2 regions of the Rhodococcus sp. WB9 genome follow, and region 1 is predicted to be linked to the other one. Evidence: riboswitches for the same ligand, from Rfam matches in the RefSeq annotation. Region 1 holds a riboswitch; the other holds the start of a gene.
What was found. A riboswitch is a leader RNA that binds a small molecule or an ion and turns the genes downstream of it on or off. The one in region 1 is predicted to bind S-adenosylmethionine.

Region 1 (7,826 bases):
CGAGTTCGGGGTGCAGCGCGAGCGCCCGGGCGATGGCGACCCGCTGCCGTTGGCCGCCGGACAGCTCGGCCGGTCGGCGTTCGAGGTAGGTGCGCGGCAACGCGACCTGCTCGAGCAGTTCGGCGACTCGTGCCTCCCGTTCCGCCCGGGTGCCGACACCGAACGCACCGAGCGGTTCCGCCACGATATCCGCAACGGCCAGCTTCGGATCGAGGGACGCATAGGGGTTCTGGTACACGATCTGCACTCGGCGGCGCAGGGCGCGCAGCGCGCCGCCGCGCAGGGTGGTGATGTCCCGGCCGTCGAACTCGACGCGGCCTCCGGTGGGAGACTCCAACCGGATCGCGATCCGGGCCACCGTGGACTTGCCGGACCCCGACTCCCCCACCAGCGACAGAGTGCGCCCGCGGGGGACCTCGAACGACACGTCCTGGACGGCGTCGATGGCCGTGCGCCGATCGATCCGGAACGTCTTGGACACCCCGGACACCCGCAACAGGACATCGGGTTCGGCTCCGCCCGCCTCCGCGGCGCGGCTGGGCCCCCGCCCCACCGAGAGACTCGGCGCCGCGGCCAGCAGGGTGCGGGTGTACTCGTGCTGGGGGTTCTCGAGGATCTCGCGGGTGGGACCCGCTTCCACCACCTCACCCTGGCTCATCACCACGATCCGGTCGGCGCGGTCGGCTGCGACACCCAGATCGTGCGTGATCAGCAGGACCGCGGTGCCGGATTCGGCGATCCGCGCGTCGAGGTGATCGAGAATCCGGCGCTGCACCGTGACGTCGAGTGCGCTGGTCGGCTCGTCCGCGATCACGAGTTCGGGGCTGCACGCCAGCGCGGTCCCGATCAGGACGCGCTGCCGTTGCCCGCCCGAGAGGTCCTGCGGGTACTGTCTCGCCCGCACCTCGGGCTTGTCGATCCCGGCTTCGGATAGAATGCGCACCGCCTCGACGGCGGCCGTCCGCCGGTCGGCGAGACCGTGGATCCGGAGCACCTCGGCCACCTGGGCGCCGACCCGCAGGACGGGGTTGAGCGACGTCGTCGGGTCCTGGGGAACCAGGCCGATCCGGGCGCCGCGGACCCGTCCGAGTGCGCGCTCCGACTTGGTGTCGAGACGCTCACCGTCGAATGTGACGGTGCCGGCGACGGCCCGCCCGGATCCGCTGAGCAGCCCGAGGATGGCGTGCGCGGTGGTGGATTTTCCGGAGCCGGACTCGCCGACCACGGCCACCACTTCGCCGCGCGAGACCGTGAGGTCGACGCCCTTCACAGCCACGACGGGATCGCTCACGCTCCCGTACGCCACCCGCAGTCCGGAGACCTGGAGGAGCGGCGCCGTGGTGCCTGCCGCAGCAGTAGTAGTCGAACTCATCGCACTTCCCTCTGTTCGAGTGCATGTCCGAGTCGGTGCGCCGACAGCACGACGGCCACGATCACCAGTCCGGGCAGGGTAGTCATCCACCACGCGGTGGCGAGGTAGTTCCGGCCCTCGGAGATCAGCGAGCCCCACTCCGGGGTGGGCGGCACCGCGCCGAACCCGAGGAAGCTCAGCGACGACACCGCGAGGACCGCCATCCCGAACTCGACGGCGGCGAGTGCCACGACGGGCGCGTACGAATTCCGCAGAACGTGGCGGCGCAGCACCGTGTGCCAGCGGACACCCGACGCGAACGCCGCCTCGACGTACAGCGACCGGCGCACGCGCAGCACCTCCGAACGCATCACGCGGGCGAAGTTCGCGATCAGCGACACGCCCACCGCGATGGCCACGTTGACCGTGCCGAATCCCAGCGCGGTCACCAGAGCGAGCGAGAGCAGCAGGGCGGGGATCGACAGGAGGACGTCGACGACGCGCATCAGGAAGGCGTCCAGCGCACCTCCGACGGCACCGGACAGCAGGCCGATCAGCGAACCGACGACCAGTGCGATGCCCACGGCCAACAACGTTGCGGTCAGCGACAATCCGGCGCCGTGGACCACGCGGGTATACACGTCGCGGCCGATGTTGTCGGTGCCGAACCAGTGCGCGGCGCTCGGCGCCTGCAGTTTCTCGGCGGGCACCCCGACCAGCGGGTCGCCGCTCGCGAACACCGACGGCGCCACCGCGAATCCGACCGCGACGAGGAGCACCGCGGCCGAGGCCACGAGCACGAGATTGCGACGCAACCACGTCACCACGCGGCGTCCGCGGCTGTCCGACTCGGACGCGATCACGGGCGGCGGTTCGACCGGCGGAGTGCCGAAACCCTCGGCCTCGTCGATCAGTTCCCTGGTGAGGATGTCAGACATGAACCTTCTCCTCCACATCCGCGCCGCCGCTGCGGTCCGAACTGCGCCTGCCCTCGACGATCCGGGGATCGATCAGCGGGTAGAGCAGATCGACGGCGAGATTGACGAGTACGTAGACGACGGAGCTCAGCACCACGATTCCCTGGACCACCGGAATGTCCTGCGCCATCACGGACGTCTGGGTGAGCCGCCCGACTCCGGCGCGCGAGAACACCGTCTCGACGACGACCGATCCGGCCAGCAGATTCCCCACAAGCACACCGGCGATGGTGAACGCGGGAATGCTCGACAGGCGCAGCGCGTGCCGCGTCTGGATCTGCCAGCGGGACGCGCCCTTCGCCCGCGCGGCTTCGATGAACGGCTGCCGCCACGTGGTCTGCAGACTCGCCGCGAGCACCTGGGCGATCACCGCGCCGGTCGGCAGCGCGAGCGTCACCGCGGGGAGCACCAGCGTCGCGAACCCCTGGTCGCCGAACGCCGGAAAGGCCTTCAACCGGAACGAGAACAGCTGCAGCAGAATCAGTCCCACCCAGAACGTCGGCACCGCGACACCGAGCGGAGGCAGCGAGAACAGCAGATTCCGCAACCAGTGGACCCTGGTGTAGGTGGCGAGGAACGCGACCGCTGCCCCGAACACGACCGCGAGGAGCAGCGCCGCGGACGCCAGCGCGAGCGTGCTGGGGACCGCGTTCCCGATCGCCTCGGTCACCGATTGCCCGGTGGCGATCGAGTACCCGAAGTCACCGCGGACGGCGTGGCTCAGCGAATTCCAGTACTGCACCCACACCGGCTGGTCGAGGCCGTACCGCGCCTGGAGCTCCGCGACGGCGGCCGCGTCGACCGTCGTTCCGGCGGTCGCCGAGTCGACGGCGATGCTCACCGGGTCGGACGGCAACAGGAACAGCACGGCGAACGACACGGTGAACGTCGCCCACAGGACGGCGATCGCCTGCAGCACGCGTAGTCCGAGGTAGCGAATCATGGCTCAGCGTCCGCTGATCCAGGTGTCGAAGAACTGGAGCCGGGCCGAGGCCTCGAACTTCAGGTCCTGCACGTTCGGGCCGGCGCCGATCGCCTGCGACAACTCCACCGTGGGGATCCACAGGCCGTTGTCGAGCACCTGCTGCTGGGCGTCGGCGACGAGCGCGCTCCGCTCGGTGGTGTCGGTGGTGGCGAGCTGCTTCGCGAGCACGGCGTCGAGCGCGGGAATCGGTCCGCGGTTGTTCAGGTTGCGGCCCTCGAGTCCGAACTGGGTGCGGAGGATGTCACCGTCGGCGCGGGTGCTGTTGTAATAGGTGGCGTCGAAGTCCTTGGCATTCTGGCGAGCGGTGGCCTCCGGGGTGGACACGAGATTCAGCTGCAGATCCACTCCCACCTCTTTGAGCTGCTGCTGCACCAGTTCGAGGATGGCCTGGTTGCCGGCGAACACGGAGCTGAACAGAACGGGGAAGCTCAGCTTCTGACCGCCCTTCTCCCGGATGCCGTCGGCACCGGGAACCCAGCCCGCCTGGTCGAGGATCGACTTCGCCTTCTCCGGGTCGAATGTCACGTCCGGCAGCGCCACGTAGCCGGGGGTGCGGCTGGCCAGCGTGCTGGTGGCGGGCGTGAAGTTGGGCCCGAGCACGGTGTCGACCAGTTCCTGCCGGTTGATCGCCGGGACCAGCGCACTGCGCACGACCGGATCGACGAGCGGTCCGCGAGTCACGTTGGGCTGGAAACCGAACGGCGTCCCGGGGTTCGACGTGGTGAGCACCTGCCCGCCTGCGCCTTCGATCTGCGGGGCATCCTGCGGCAACGCGTCACTGATCGCATCCAGCTGTCCCGAGGACAGGCTGCCCGTGCGGACACCGGATTCGGGCACGACACTGAACTCGATGGTGTCGAGGTAGGCCTCGCCGTCGTGGCCGAACACGTCCGAACCCCAGTCGTATCCGGCGCGCTTGGCGAGGGTCACCGACTTGTCCTGCTGGTAGTCGGCGTACGTGAACGGTCCGGTGCCCGAGATGTTGCCGGTGCACCGCTCTTCGGCGGACTTCGCGACGGACGCATCGGACAGGATGCCCAGCTGCGGGGTGGACGACGCCTGCAGGAACTGCGCGTTGGGTGCGGCGAAGTCGACCTGCGCGGTCAGCGGGTCGATCACGGTGGTTCCGGTGTACCCGGCGAGGTAGCTGGCACCGAGCGGGGCCTTGGCGCCGGAGAGGGTGTTCACGATGGCGTCGAGATTCTTCTTCACCGACTCCGCGGTGAAAGGCGTTCCGTCACTGAACGTCACCCCCTCCTTCAGGTGGAACGTGAAGGAGGATGCGTCGGCGTCGGTTTCCCAGCTCTCGGCGAGCCACGGCTTCAGTTCGCCCGTCTCCGGGTCCTGGTCGGTGAGCGAGTCCACCACCTGACGAGCCACGTAGATCGTCTGATTCGTGCCCGACTGCGCGGGGTCGGCGCACGTGGGTGCCTGGGAGAGGCCGTAGCGGAGTGTGCCGCCCGGCTGTGCGGGGCCCGCATCCGCGGAGGAACTGCTGGAACCGCCACCGCAGGCGGTGAGCGCCGTGGCCAGCACGGCGGCGGCGCCGATACCTGCTGCGATGCGGGCACCGCGGTGGGGCGAGGACAAAAGCACTGATGGCACCGAGAACTCCGTGATCTCGAAGAAGTGCCGTGCGCGCTGCCCGTCGTATCGGCAGCGCTCACGCGCACAGGAAGGTGAGGGACACCGGATCCGACGCGGATGCGGTGTGAAGAGCCGGAACCCCGAGAGATCGGGGTGTCAGGTCAGCTGTGACAGATCGAGGTGGACAGCCGGCAGAGATCGACGTGCAGGCGCCCCCAGGCGCTCACGAAACCTTCGGTCAACATCGTTCCTCCATCGATCCCGGCGGTAGCACCCGCACCCGCAGGGCGGGGGGTTGCTGCGACGTCAACGAGCCAGGTCTCTCGGTCGCTCTGGATGGTCGTTACCGAGTGTAAGAGATCGCCGGTCGCGGCGCCACACGGACCCCGCTACCCGACCGCCTGCTGGGACTCGACCTCCCGCCGCGACAGGGCGGGCCGGAGCCCGAGGTGCTCACGCAGGGTGGAGCCTTCGTATTCCGTTCGGTACGAACCTCGCTCCTGCAATTCGGGCACCAGCAGGTCGACGATCTCGTCGAGTCCGGTGGGCACCAGATACGGCGAGATGTTGAATCCGTCCGTCGCCCCACTGCGAACCCACCGGGTGAGTTCGTCGGCGACCTGCCCGGGGGTGCCCGCGAAACCGGAGCGCTGGGTGGTCGCGATCGCCACCTGACGCAGCGACAGGTTCTGCGCCTCCGCCAGTGCCCGCCATTCCCGGGCGATGGCGAGCGGATCCTTTCCGTCACGCGCCGCCCCGCGGGTGACGGAGATCGGCGCGGGCACCGGATCGAATTCGGGCAGTGGACCGTCCGGGTCGCGATCGGACAGATCGCGGCCCCACACCTGACCGACCAGAGACAACGCCGTCTGCCCGGTGTACTGGCCCTCGAGAACCCAGCGCACCTTCTCCTCCACCTCGGACGCGTTCTCCGCGAGCACGATCTGCGTGCCCGGCAGAATCTTGACGTCGTCCTCGGGGCGCCCCGCACGACGCACTCTCGCCCTGATGTCCTCGGCGAAGGCGAGCGCCGCGTCGAAATGCGTTCCGTGCCGGGAGAAGATCACGTCGGTGTGCGCGGCCGCGAAGTCCCGGCCCGCCGGTGAGTCACCGGCCTGGAAGATGACGGGGTGTCCCTGGGCGCTGCGCGGCAGCGTGGGGGTGATCGTGACGTCGAACTGCGACGTGCGCCGGGACACCTCCCGCACCCCGTCCGGGGTTGCCCACGACGGCGCGTCGGTCCTCGTCGCGACCGCGCCGTCGGCCCACGCATCCCAGATCGCCCGGGCGGTGTCGAGGAACTGCCCGGCCCGCTCGTACCTGTCCGCGTGATCGAGGAAGCCGCCGCGCCGGAAGTTCTCACCGGTCCAGGCATTGTCCGTGGTGACCGCGTTCCAGCCGGCACGGCCACCGGACAGCAGGTCCAGCCCGGACAGCCGCCTGGCGAGGTCGGCGGGCTCGTTGTAGGTGGTGTTCTGGGTGGCCACCAACCCGATGTGCCGGGTGATGCCGGCGAGCGCCGCGAGCTGGGTGATCGCGTCCGGGCGGCCCACGATGTCGAGATCGAGGATCTTGCCCTCCTGTTCCCGCAGGCGCAGGCCCTCACCGAGGAAGAAGGCGTCGAACAGGCCGCGCTCGGCGGTCAGTGCCACCCGCCGGAACGTCTCGAAGTCGATCTGCGATCCGCTCGACGGATCCGACCAGATCGTCGTGTGGTTGACGCCCTGGAAGAAGACACCGAAGTGCACCTGGGCGCCGGGTCGGGCGTACGAGTTGTCGGTCATGTTCTCCACAACCTTTCAGCGAGAAGAGTGTTCGAGGCGCTCGGCCTGGAATCGGGTGACGGGACGGTCGAGGCCCAGCGTGCCGCGCAGGGTCGAACCGGGAACGGGACGGTGGGCGATGCCGGCACGGAGAAGCGCCGGAACCACGAACCGGGCCAGCACCGGAAGGTCCTCGTCGACGACGGCGGGATGCACGCGCACGCCGTCGACGTGCGCATCCAGGGTCCGCAACAGGTCCACCAGCCCGGTGGCATCGCCGGCGAACGACACCCGTCCGCTCGGCGGGGCAGGCGTGGACGCGCCCAGCGCGACGTCCAGTTCCGCGAACACCAGCACCGCCCCGCCTGCCTTTGCGCGCCCGGCGGCCTCGACGGTGTCCTCGACGGTCGGTCCGGACACCAGCACCACGTCGACCAGCGACGGATCGGTGTCCCCCGCGCGGCCGAACACCACCAGTTGCCCCTGCGGTGGTCGCGGCACGATGGCCGGACCCTTCACCGAGTACGTCTCGCCCTGGAAGTCGAGGTAGTGCACTCGGTCGCGGTCGAGGAAACGCCCGGTCGCATAGTCGCGGATCACCGCGTCGTCCTCCCACGAATCCCACAGGTCCCGGACCACGGTGATCGCGTCCCGTTCCTCCTGCGCAAGGTCGGCGGGTGCGGTGACCTCGGCCCGGCCCAGTGCGCTCGCGACCCGCGGGTCGGTGTCGCGTGCTGCGATCCAGCCACCGCGACCGCGCGACGCGTAGTCGAGCGTCGCGAGCTGGGAGGACGTGTGAAACGGCTCGGCATACGTGGTGCCGACGACCGGTACGAGTCCGATCGTGCTGGTGGTCGCGGCGACGAACGCCGCGCGGTTCACCGCGTCGATCCGGCCGACGGGTCCCCCGCCGGCGCCGGGAGGCAGGAGCGAATCATCGAAGGAGGCGAACGTGAAACCCGCGTTCTCGGCCGCCGCGACCCGGTCCGCCACCGTTCGCCCGGTCAGCAACCGGTCGGGTGTGTGCGCGGCTCGGCGCCAGGCTTCGGGATGCGCACCCTCGCCGTCGAGTTCGATGCCCAGAACCAGGCTCATGCGTCTTCCTCCTCGGTGCGGGCCGCGAGGGGGCGGCTCGGAATGGTCTCGCGCAGCGCGGGTGCCAC
Region 2 (7,826 bases), 3.3 Mb from region 1:
AGTACCGTCCGCCGCGCCACGGGTCCTCGCCGTCCTGCGGCGAGTTCGCGAACCGGGAGTCGAGTTCGCTCTCGGTGCGGTACGTCAGGTGCGCGATCCGGCGGGCGATGCGCAGACCCGCCAGGGGGATCCGGCCGGTGCCGTGATAGTCGCCGCCCTGCCAGTCGGGGTCGCTGGTGATGGCCGCGATCTGGGTGGTCTGCGTGCCGATCTGGTCGGCGGTCGCGCGGGCGCCGACCGCGAGAACGAGCGCCGACGCCACCTGGTCCGGGTAGGTGACGGCCCACTCGAGCGCGCGCATCCCGCCCATCGAACCACCGACGACGGACGCCAGCTTGTCGATGCCCAGCAGGTCGGTGAACTTCTTTTCGGCCGCGATCTGGTCGCGGATGGAGATCTCCGGGAAGCGGCTGCCCCACGGGCGCCCGTCCTCGGCGATCGAACCGGGACCGGTGGTGCCGCGGCAGCCACCGAGGACGTTGGTCGCGACGACGCACCACTCGTCGGTGTCGATCGGCGCACCCGGACCGACCATTCCGGTCCACCATCCGGGGGAGGGGTGCTCGTCGGTGACGGGTCCGGTGACGTGGGAGTCACCGGTGAGGGCGTGCTCGACGAGCACGACGTTGTCCCGGTTGGGGGACAGCTCACCCCATCGCTGCACGGCAAGGGACACCGACGGGATCACTGTTCCGCTCTCGAGCTCGAGCGATCCGATGTCGATGGTGCCGAGTCGTCCGTCCGCCACGGGCAGGTTCTGTACAGCGCTCACGGTCAAGATGCCGCCGCCGTAAGTCCGGTCTCGATATCGGCGATGATGTCGTCGATCCCTTCGATGCCGACAGCCAGGCGGACCAGTCCGGGGGTGACGCCGCTGGCGGCCTGCTCCTCGGGGGTCAGCTGGGAGTGTGTGGTGGACGCCGGGTGGATCACCAGCGAGCGGACGTCGCCGATGTTCGCGACGTGGCTGTGCAGGGTGAGCGCGTTGACGAACTTCTTGCCCGCGTCGATGCCGCCGGCGAGTTCGAACGTCACGATGGCACCCGCACCCCTCGGCGCGATCTGTTTCGCCCGGTCGTGCCAGGGCGACGACGGGAGCCCGGCGTATCCGACGGACACGACCTCCGGGCGGGCCTCCAGGTACTGCGCGACGGCGGTCGCGTTGGACACGTGTCGTTCCATGCGAAGGCTCAGCGTCTCGAGGCCCTGCGCGATGAGGAATGCATTGAACGGGGAGATCGCCGAACCGAGGTCGCGAAGCAGCTGCACGCGAGCCTTGAGGGCGAACGCAGGCGGTCCGAGCTCGGAGTAGACGACGCCGTGGTAGCTCGGGTCCGGCGTGGTGAAGTTGCCGTGGCGGCCCTGGGTCCAGTCGAACGTGCCGCCGTCGACGATGACACCGGCGATCGCCGTGCCGTGACCGCCGAGGTACTTGGTGGCCGAGTGCACCACGATGTCCGCGCCGTGCTCGAGGGGGCGGATCAGGTAGGGAGTGGCCACCGTGTTGTCGACGATCAGGGGGAGTCCGTGCTGATGCGCGATCCCGGAGATGCCGGGCAAGTCGAGGACGTCGTTGCGGGGATTGGAGATGGTCTCGCCGTAGAACGCCTTCGTGTTGTCCCGGACCGCGTCCTTCCACTGCTCGAGGTCGTCGGGGTCCTCGACGAACGAGACTTCGATGCCGAGCTTGGGCAGCGTGTAGTGGAAGAGGTTGTACGTGCCCCCGTACAGCCGCGGGCTGGAGACGATGTGGTCGCCTGCCTCGGCGAGATTCAGGATCGCGATCGTCTCCGCGGCCTGTCCGGAGGACAGCAGCAGGGCGGCAACGCCGCCCTCGAGCGTGGCGATGCGCTGCTCGACCGCGTCCTGCGTGGGGTTCATGATGCGGGTGTAGATGTTGCCCGGCTCGGCCAGACCGAACAGCGCGGCAGCGTGATCGGTGCTGTCGAACGTGTACGAGGTGGTCTGGTAGATCGGCAGCGCCCGCGCCTTGGTGGTCGCGTCGGACGTCTGCCCGGCATGGATCTGCTTGGTCTCGAACGACCAGTTCTCGGTCATGTGCTGTCTACTCCAGTGGTCTGACGAGGCGCGGACGGAGTGCTGGTTCGTTCGCGCGCAGGGCTTGTCTGGGGTCTATCTACGACAACAACAACACATCATGAACCTCCGATGTCGGACCCGCGCTTGTCACCCGACTGTTGTATGAATCAGGGAACCAGGTCATCACCCGGGGCACCCCACCGCGGTGGAGGGTTGCCGGCCAGCTAGCCGGGGCTCGTTGCTGGCACTCATGACCTGGAGTGAATCTTAGCGGCTGAGGTGGAACGACCGGAAACGGCACCGATCAGGGCCGCTAGCAGGGAAAAGTTACCCGCGAGTAGGGGTGGGTTGCGCGCCCCACCTGTTGCGAGCCGCTCGCATAGCAGTACGCTTGTCTTGTTTAGGTGCGGTCTCCCCAGGGGCCGCCGTGACCGTCTACGTTTGATAAGCGAACCGTTCGCGGACCCACTCACAAAGTGCGCCCGCAACCGTGTAACCAGGGAAACTTCCTAGGAGGACGCGAAGCACCCATGTCCAAAATCAAGGTTGAGGGCACCGTCGTCGAACTCGACGGCGACGAGATGACACGCATTATCTGGCAGTTCATCAAAGACAAACTGATCCATCCTTACCTGGATGTGAACCTCGAGTACTACGACCTCGGCATCGAGTACCGGGACGAGACCGACGACCAGGTGACCGTCGACGCGGCCAACGCCATCAAGAAGCACGGCGTCGGCGTCAAGTGCGCGACCATCACCCCGGACGAGGCACGCGTCGAGGAGTTCGGTCTCAAGAAGATGTGGCGGTCGCCCAACGGCACCATCCGCAACATCCTCGGTGGGACGATCTTCCGCGCGCCGATCATCATCTCCAACGTTCCGCGACTGGTTCCGGGCTGGACCAAGCCGATCATCATCGGCCGTCACGCCTTCGGTGACCAGTACCGCGCCACCGACTTCAAGGTCCCCGGCCCCGGCAAGGTGATGATCACCTACACGCCCGAGGACGGCAGCGAGCCGATCGAGCACGAGCTGGTGAACTTCCCCGAGGGCGGCGGCGTCGTCCAGGGTCAGTACAACTTCACCAAGTCCATCGAGGACTTCGCGCGCGCCTCGCTCAACTACGGCCTGCAGCAGAACTACCCGGTGTACCTGTCGACCAAGAACACCATCCTCAAGGCGTACGACGGCGCATTCAAGGACATCTTCCAGCACGTCTACGAGACCGAGTTCAAGCCGGAGTTCGACGCGGCCGGACTCACCTACGAGCACCGTCTCATCGACGACATGGTCGCGTCGGCGCTCAAGTGGGAGGGTGGCTACGTCTGGGCCTGCAAGAACTACGACGGCGACGTCCAGTCCGACACCGTCGCGCAGGGCTTCGGATCGCTCGGCCTCATGACATCCGTGCTGCTGACCCCGGACGGAAAGACGTGTGAGGCCGAGGCCGCACACGGCACCGTGACGCGTCACTTCCGTCAGCACCAGCAGGGCAAGCCGACGTCCACCAACCCCATCGCGTCGATCTTCGCGTGGACCCGTGGACTCGAGCACCGCGGCAAGCTCGACAACACCCCCGACGTCATCGGCTTCGCCCAGAAGCTCGAAGACGTGGTCATCAAGACCGTCGAGGGTGGTCAGATGACGAAGGACCTCGCGATGCTGGTCGGCGGCGACCAGGGCTACCTGACCACCGAGGAGTTCCTCGGTGCGCTGGACATCAACCTCCAGAAGGCCATCGCCGAGCAGTAGGCACCGAGCCGCAGCGCTACGAACGGGACGTCCCTCACGGGGGCGTCCCGTTCGCCGTCTCCGGGTCCCGGGTGAGTCATCTCACGGTCGTTCGAGGCGCGAAAGGCGGAATCCGGGGAAGAGAATTTCGATGTGGGTCGTTGCGCAACGAGGCGCCGTGCGCCGCGTAGCCGTATCTCCGCCTAGTCGAAAGTTCTTCTGTGAGCACTTCCACCCCTGTCCGCCCCGAGCACCTCGGTGTCATCGCGCAACATCCGTCCGTCCGCAAGCTCGCCATGGTCGCGCTCGCGCTCGGTGGCTTCGGGATCGGGACCACCGAGTTCGTGGCGATGGGGCTGCTGCCCGAGATGGCGTCGAGTCTCGGGATCACCGAGCCGACGGCCGGGCACGTCATCTCGGCGTACGCGCTGGGTGTGGTCGTGGGCGCGCCTCTCATCGCGGCGCTGACCGCACGGGTGCCCCGGAAGACGCTGTTGATCGCGTTGATGGCGGCGTTCACGATCGGCAACGCCGCCACCGTGTTCGCGCCGAACTACGGCGTGCTGATGGCCGCGCGGTTCGTGGCAGGCCTCCCGCACGGCGCCTACTTCGGTGTGGCGGCCCTCGTGGCGGCGCACCTCGCGGACCGCGGCCAGCGGGCCAGGGCGGTCGCTCTCGTCATGATGGGGCTGTCGGTGGCCAACGTCGTCGGCGTTCCGGTCGCCTCGTGGCTGGGTCAGACGCTCGGCTGGCGCAGCGCCTTCGCGCTCGTGGCGGTGATCGGTGTGGTGACACTGGGCGCGATCTGGTCGTGGGTGCCCGCGCTCGCCGCAATGCGGATGTCGAATCCCCTCACCGAACTCGGTGCCCTGCGCCGCGCGCAGGTGTGGATGACGCTGATCATCGGCATGGTCGGATTCGGTGGCATGTTCGCCGTCTACACGTACATCAGCACGACGCTCACCGACGTCGCCGGGCTGTCGCGGTCGCTGGTGCCGCTGGCCCTGATGATCTACGGACTGGGCATGGTCGCGGGCAATCTGATCGGCGGCCGGCTCGCCGACCGGGCGCTGATTCCCGGCCTGTTCGTATCGATGACGGCACTCGGGGTGTTGCTCGGCATCTTCGTGATCGCCTCCCACAACCCGTACACGGCGCTGCTGCTGGTGTTCTTCGTCGGTGCGGCGGGTGCGTCGATGGTGCCCGGACTGCAGACCCGGCTGATGGACGTCGCCGCCGACGCCCAGACCCTCGCCGCCTCGCTCAACCACGCGGCACTCAACATCGCGAACGCGTTCGGGGCGTGGATCGGTGGTGTCGTCATCGCGGCCGGCTACGGCTACACGGCGCCCGCCGCGGTCGGTGCGCTGCTCGCCGTGGCGGGACTCGTGGTCCTCACCGTGGCGGTCGCGATGGAACGCCGCAGCGCCCGTTCGTCTCGGTAGCCCGCGGTGTCGTACGCGTCCGCTACGGTGCTTGCCGTGCCACACATCATCACCACCGTCAATGTCAACGGCGTGCGCGCCGCCGCCCGCAAGGGGCTCACCGAGTGGATCGAGCGCACGGAGGCCGACGTCGTCTGCCTGCAGGAGACGCGGGCGTCCGACGAGCAACTGGCCGAGACGCTCGCGCCCGCCCTGGAGGGCGGATGGAACCTGGTGTCCGCGGAGCCGTCGTCGAAGGGGCGCAACGGCGTCGCGATCCTGTCCCGGAAACCTGCCGACGCCTTCCGCATCGGCCACGGTGACGACGAGTTCGCGACCGCGGGCCGCTACCTCGAGGCCGACTTCGACGACCTGACCGTGGCGAGCCTGTACCTGCCCTCCGGGGAGGCCCAGACACCCCGGCAGGAGGAGAAGGAGCGGTTCATGGACTCCTTCGCCCGGTACCTCACCGACACCGCAGCGGCTGCCGTCGCGGCGGGCCGGCACGTCGTGGTCTGCGGCGACTGGAACATCGCCCACACCGAACTCGACCTGAAGAACTGGAAGACCAACAAGAAGAACTCCGGTTTTCTCCCGAACGAGCGGGAGTGGCTCGGGGCCCTGTTCGCCGAAGACGCGCACTGGGCCGACGTGGTCCGGCAGCTGAATCCCGACGTCGCCGGACCGTACTCGTGGTGGTCGTACCGCGGGAAGGCGTTCGACAACGACTCCGGCTGGCGCATCGACTACCAGATCGCCACCCGGGAACTGGCGGAGCGGGCCAAGCAGGCCGTCGTCGAGCGCGCCGAAACCTACGACCAGCGGTGGTCCGACCACGCGCCGGTCACCGTCCAGTACCGGTGACGGCCGGTATCTGATTCGTGTCGTCACGGCGCACGTGAAAAGATCAGTACTCATGTCGACCCCTGCAGCTCAGAAGCCCACCGTGAAACCGCGGGTGCTCTCCGGCATCCAGCCCACCGCCGACTCGTTCCACCTCGGCAACTTCCTGGGTGCCCTGCAACAGTGGGTGCCTCTGCAGGACGACTTCGACGCGTTCTACTTCATCCCGGACCTGCACGCGATCACGGTGGCGCAGGACCCGAAGGAACTGCGCCGTCGTACGAAGATCGCGGTGGCGCAGCTGCTGGCGCTCGGAATCGACCCCGACCGTGCCACGCTGTTCGTGCAGAGCCAGGTGCCCGAGCACGCGCAGCTGGCGTGGGTCCTCAACTGCATCACCGGTTTCGGTGAAGCGAGCCGGATGACGCAGTTCAAGGACAAGTCGGCAAAACAGGGCAGTGAGAACGCGAGCGTCGGCCTGTTCACGTATCCGGTGCTGATGGCTGCCGACATCCTGCTCTACCGCCCGCAGCGGGTCCCCGTCGGCGAGGACCAGCGTCAGCATCTCGAACTGGCCCGCGATCTCGCTCAGCGGTTCAACACCCGGTTCGGGAAGGCGTTCGTGATTCCCGAGGCCCAGATCATCAAGGGCACCGCCAAGATCTACGACCTGCAGGATCCGACGTCGAAGATGAGCAAGTCCGGTCCGAGCCCCGCCGGCCTGATCAACCTCCTCGACGACCCCAAGGTGTCGGCGAAGAAGATCAAGTCCGCGGTCACCGACAACGAGCGGGAGATCCGCTACGACCCGCAGGCCAAACCCGGTGTGAGCAATCTGCTCACCATCCAGTCCGCGCTGTCCGGGACTCCGGTCGAGACGTTGGTGGCCGGGTACGAGGGCAAGGGGTACGGCGACCTGAAAACCGATACGGCAGATGTCCTCGCCGAGTTCGTGACACCGTTGAAAGCGAAGGTGGAAGGGTATCTCTCGGACGAGGCAGAACTCGATCGGATCATCGCCGCCGGTGCTCACCGCGCCCGTGAGGTGTCGTCGCAGACTCTGGCGGCCGTGTACGAGAAGGTTGGGTTTCTGACACCGAAGGGATGAGCACTGTGGCTGACGAACCGAGTTTTCTCGACAGGCAGCGGGCAGCGCGCCCCTGGTTCGACCATCTGATGCGGGCCGGACAGCGGTATCAGCAGCAGAAGGGTGACTATTACGCGGCGGGGATCACGTATTTCAGTGTGCTCGCACTGATTCCGATCCTGATGGTCGCGTTCGCCATCGCGGGTTTCGTCCTCGCCGGGCAGCCGGAGTTGCTGCAGGAACTGCAGGACAGCATCACCAAGAACGTTCCCGGAAGTCTGGGTGACACGCTCAACACGGTCATCGATTCGGCGATCGCGTCCCGTGCCAGCGTGGGTGTTCTCGGTCTGCTCGGTGCCGCGTACGCGGGACTCGGGTGGATGGCGAACCTGCGCGACGCGCTGACGGCGATGTGGGAGAGCCAGCGCGAGTCGAAGGGATTCGTCCGGACCAAGCTGGGCGACGCGGCCGTGCTGCTCGGGCTGGGTCTGGCGATGGTGGTCTCTCTCGGATCCTCCGCGCTGAGTAGCGGTCCCGTGGCGCGCACCGTCGTCGAGGTGCTCAACCTCGAAGACGTGACCGGGATCGACGCCGGGTTACGCGCACTGTCGACGGTGGTATCGCTGGTCGCGACGTGGGCGGTGTTCGCCTGGGTGATCGCCCGACTGCCGCGAGAGCCCGTCACGTTCCGCAGTGCGC

Region 2: it holds a riboswitch for S-adenosylmethionine, as region 1 does, so the genes downstream of both, FND50_RS13715 (bifunctional o-acetylhomoserine/o-acetylserine sulfhydrylase) here and FND50_RS37900 (putative leader peptide) in region 1, are expected to answer to the same signal.

The regions. Positions count from the first base shown of each region.
Region 1 is NZ_CP041769.1:6,281,775-6,289,600, forward strand. Features, by position in the region: gene FND50_RS29290 (ABC transporter ATP-binding protein) at 1-1,372, opposite strand, end outside; gene FND50_RS29295 (ABC transporter permease) at 1,369-2,289, opposite strand; gene FND50_RS29300 (ABC transporter permease) at 2,282-3,271, opposite strand; gene FND50_RS29305 (ABC transporter substrate-binding protein) at 3,275-4,909, opposite strand; gene FND50_RS37900 (putative leader peptide) at 5,062-5,145, opposite strand; SAM riboswitch class I at 5,150-5,243, opposite strand; gene FND50_RS29310 (NtaA/DmoA family FMN-dependent monooxygenase) at 5,290-6,684, opposite strand; gene FND50_RS29315 (LLM class flavin-dependent oxidoreductase) at 6,700-7,758, opposite strand; gene FND50_RS29320 (LLM class flavin-dependent oxidoreductase) at 7,755-7,826, opposite strand, start outside.
Region 2 is NZ_CP041769.1:2,984,934-2,992,759, forward strand. Features, by position in the region: gene FND50_RS13710 (homoserine O-acetyltransferase) at 1-778, opposite strand, end outside; gene FND50_RS13715 (bifunctional o-acetylhomoserine/o-acetylserine sulfhydrylase) at 775-2,058, opposite strand; SAM riboswitch class IV at 2,176-2,296, opposite strand; gene FND50_RS13720 (NADP-dependent isocitrate dehydrogenase) at 2,571-3,794, shown strand; gene FND50_RS13725 (MFS transporter) at 3,995-5,218, shown strand; gene FND50_RS13730 (exodeoxyribonuclease III) at 5,255-6,061, shown strand; gene trpS (tryptophan--tRNA ligase) at 6,114-7,148, shown strand; gene yhjD (inner membrane protein YhjD) at 7,145-7,826, shown strand, end outside.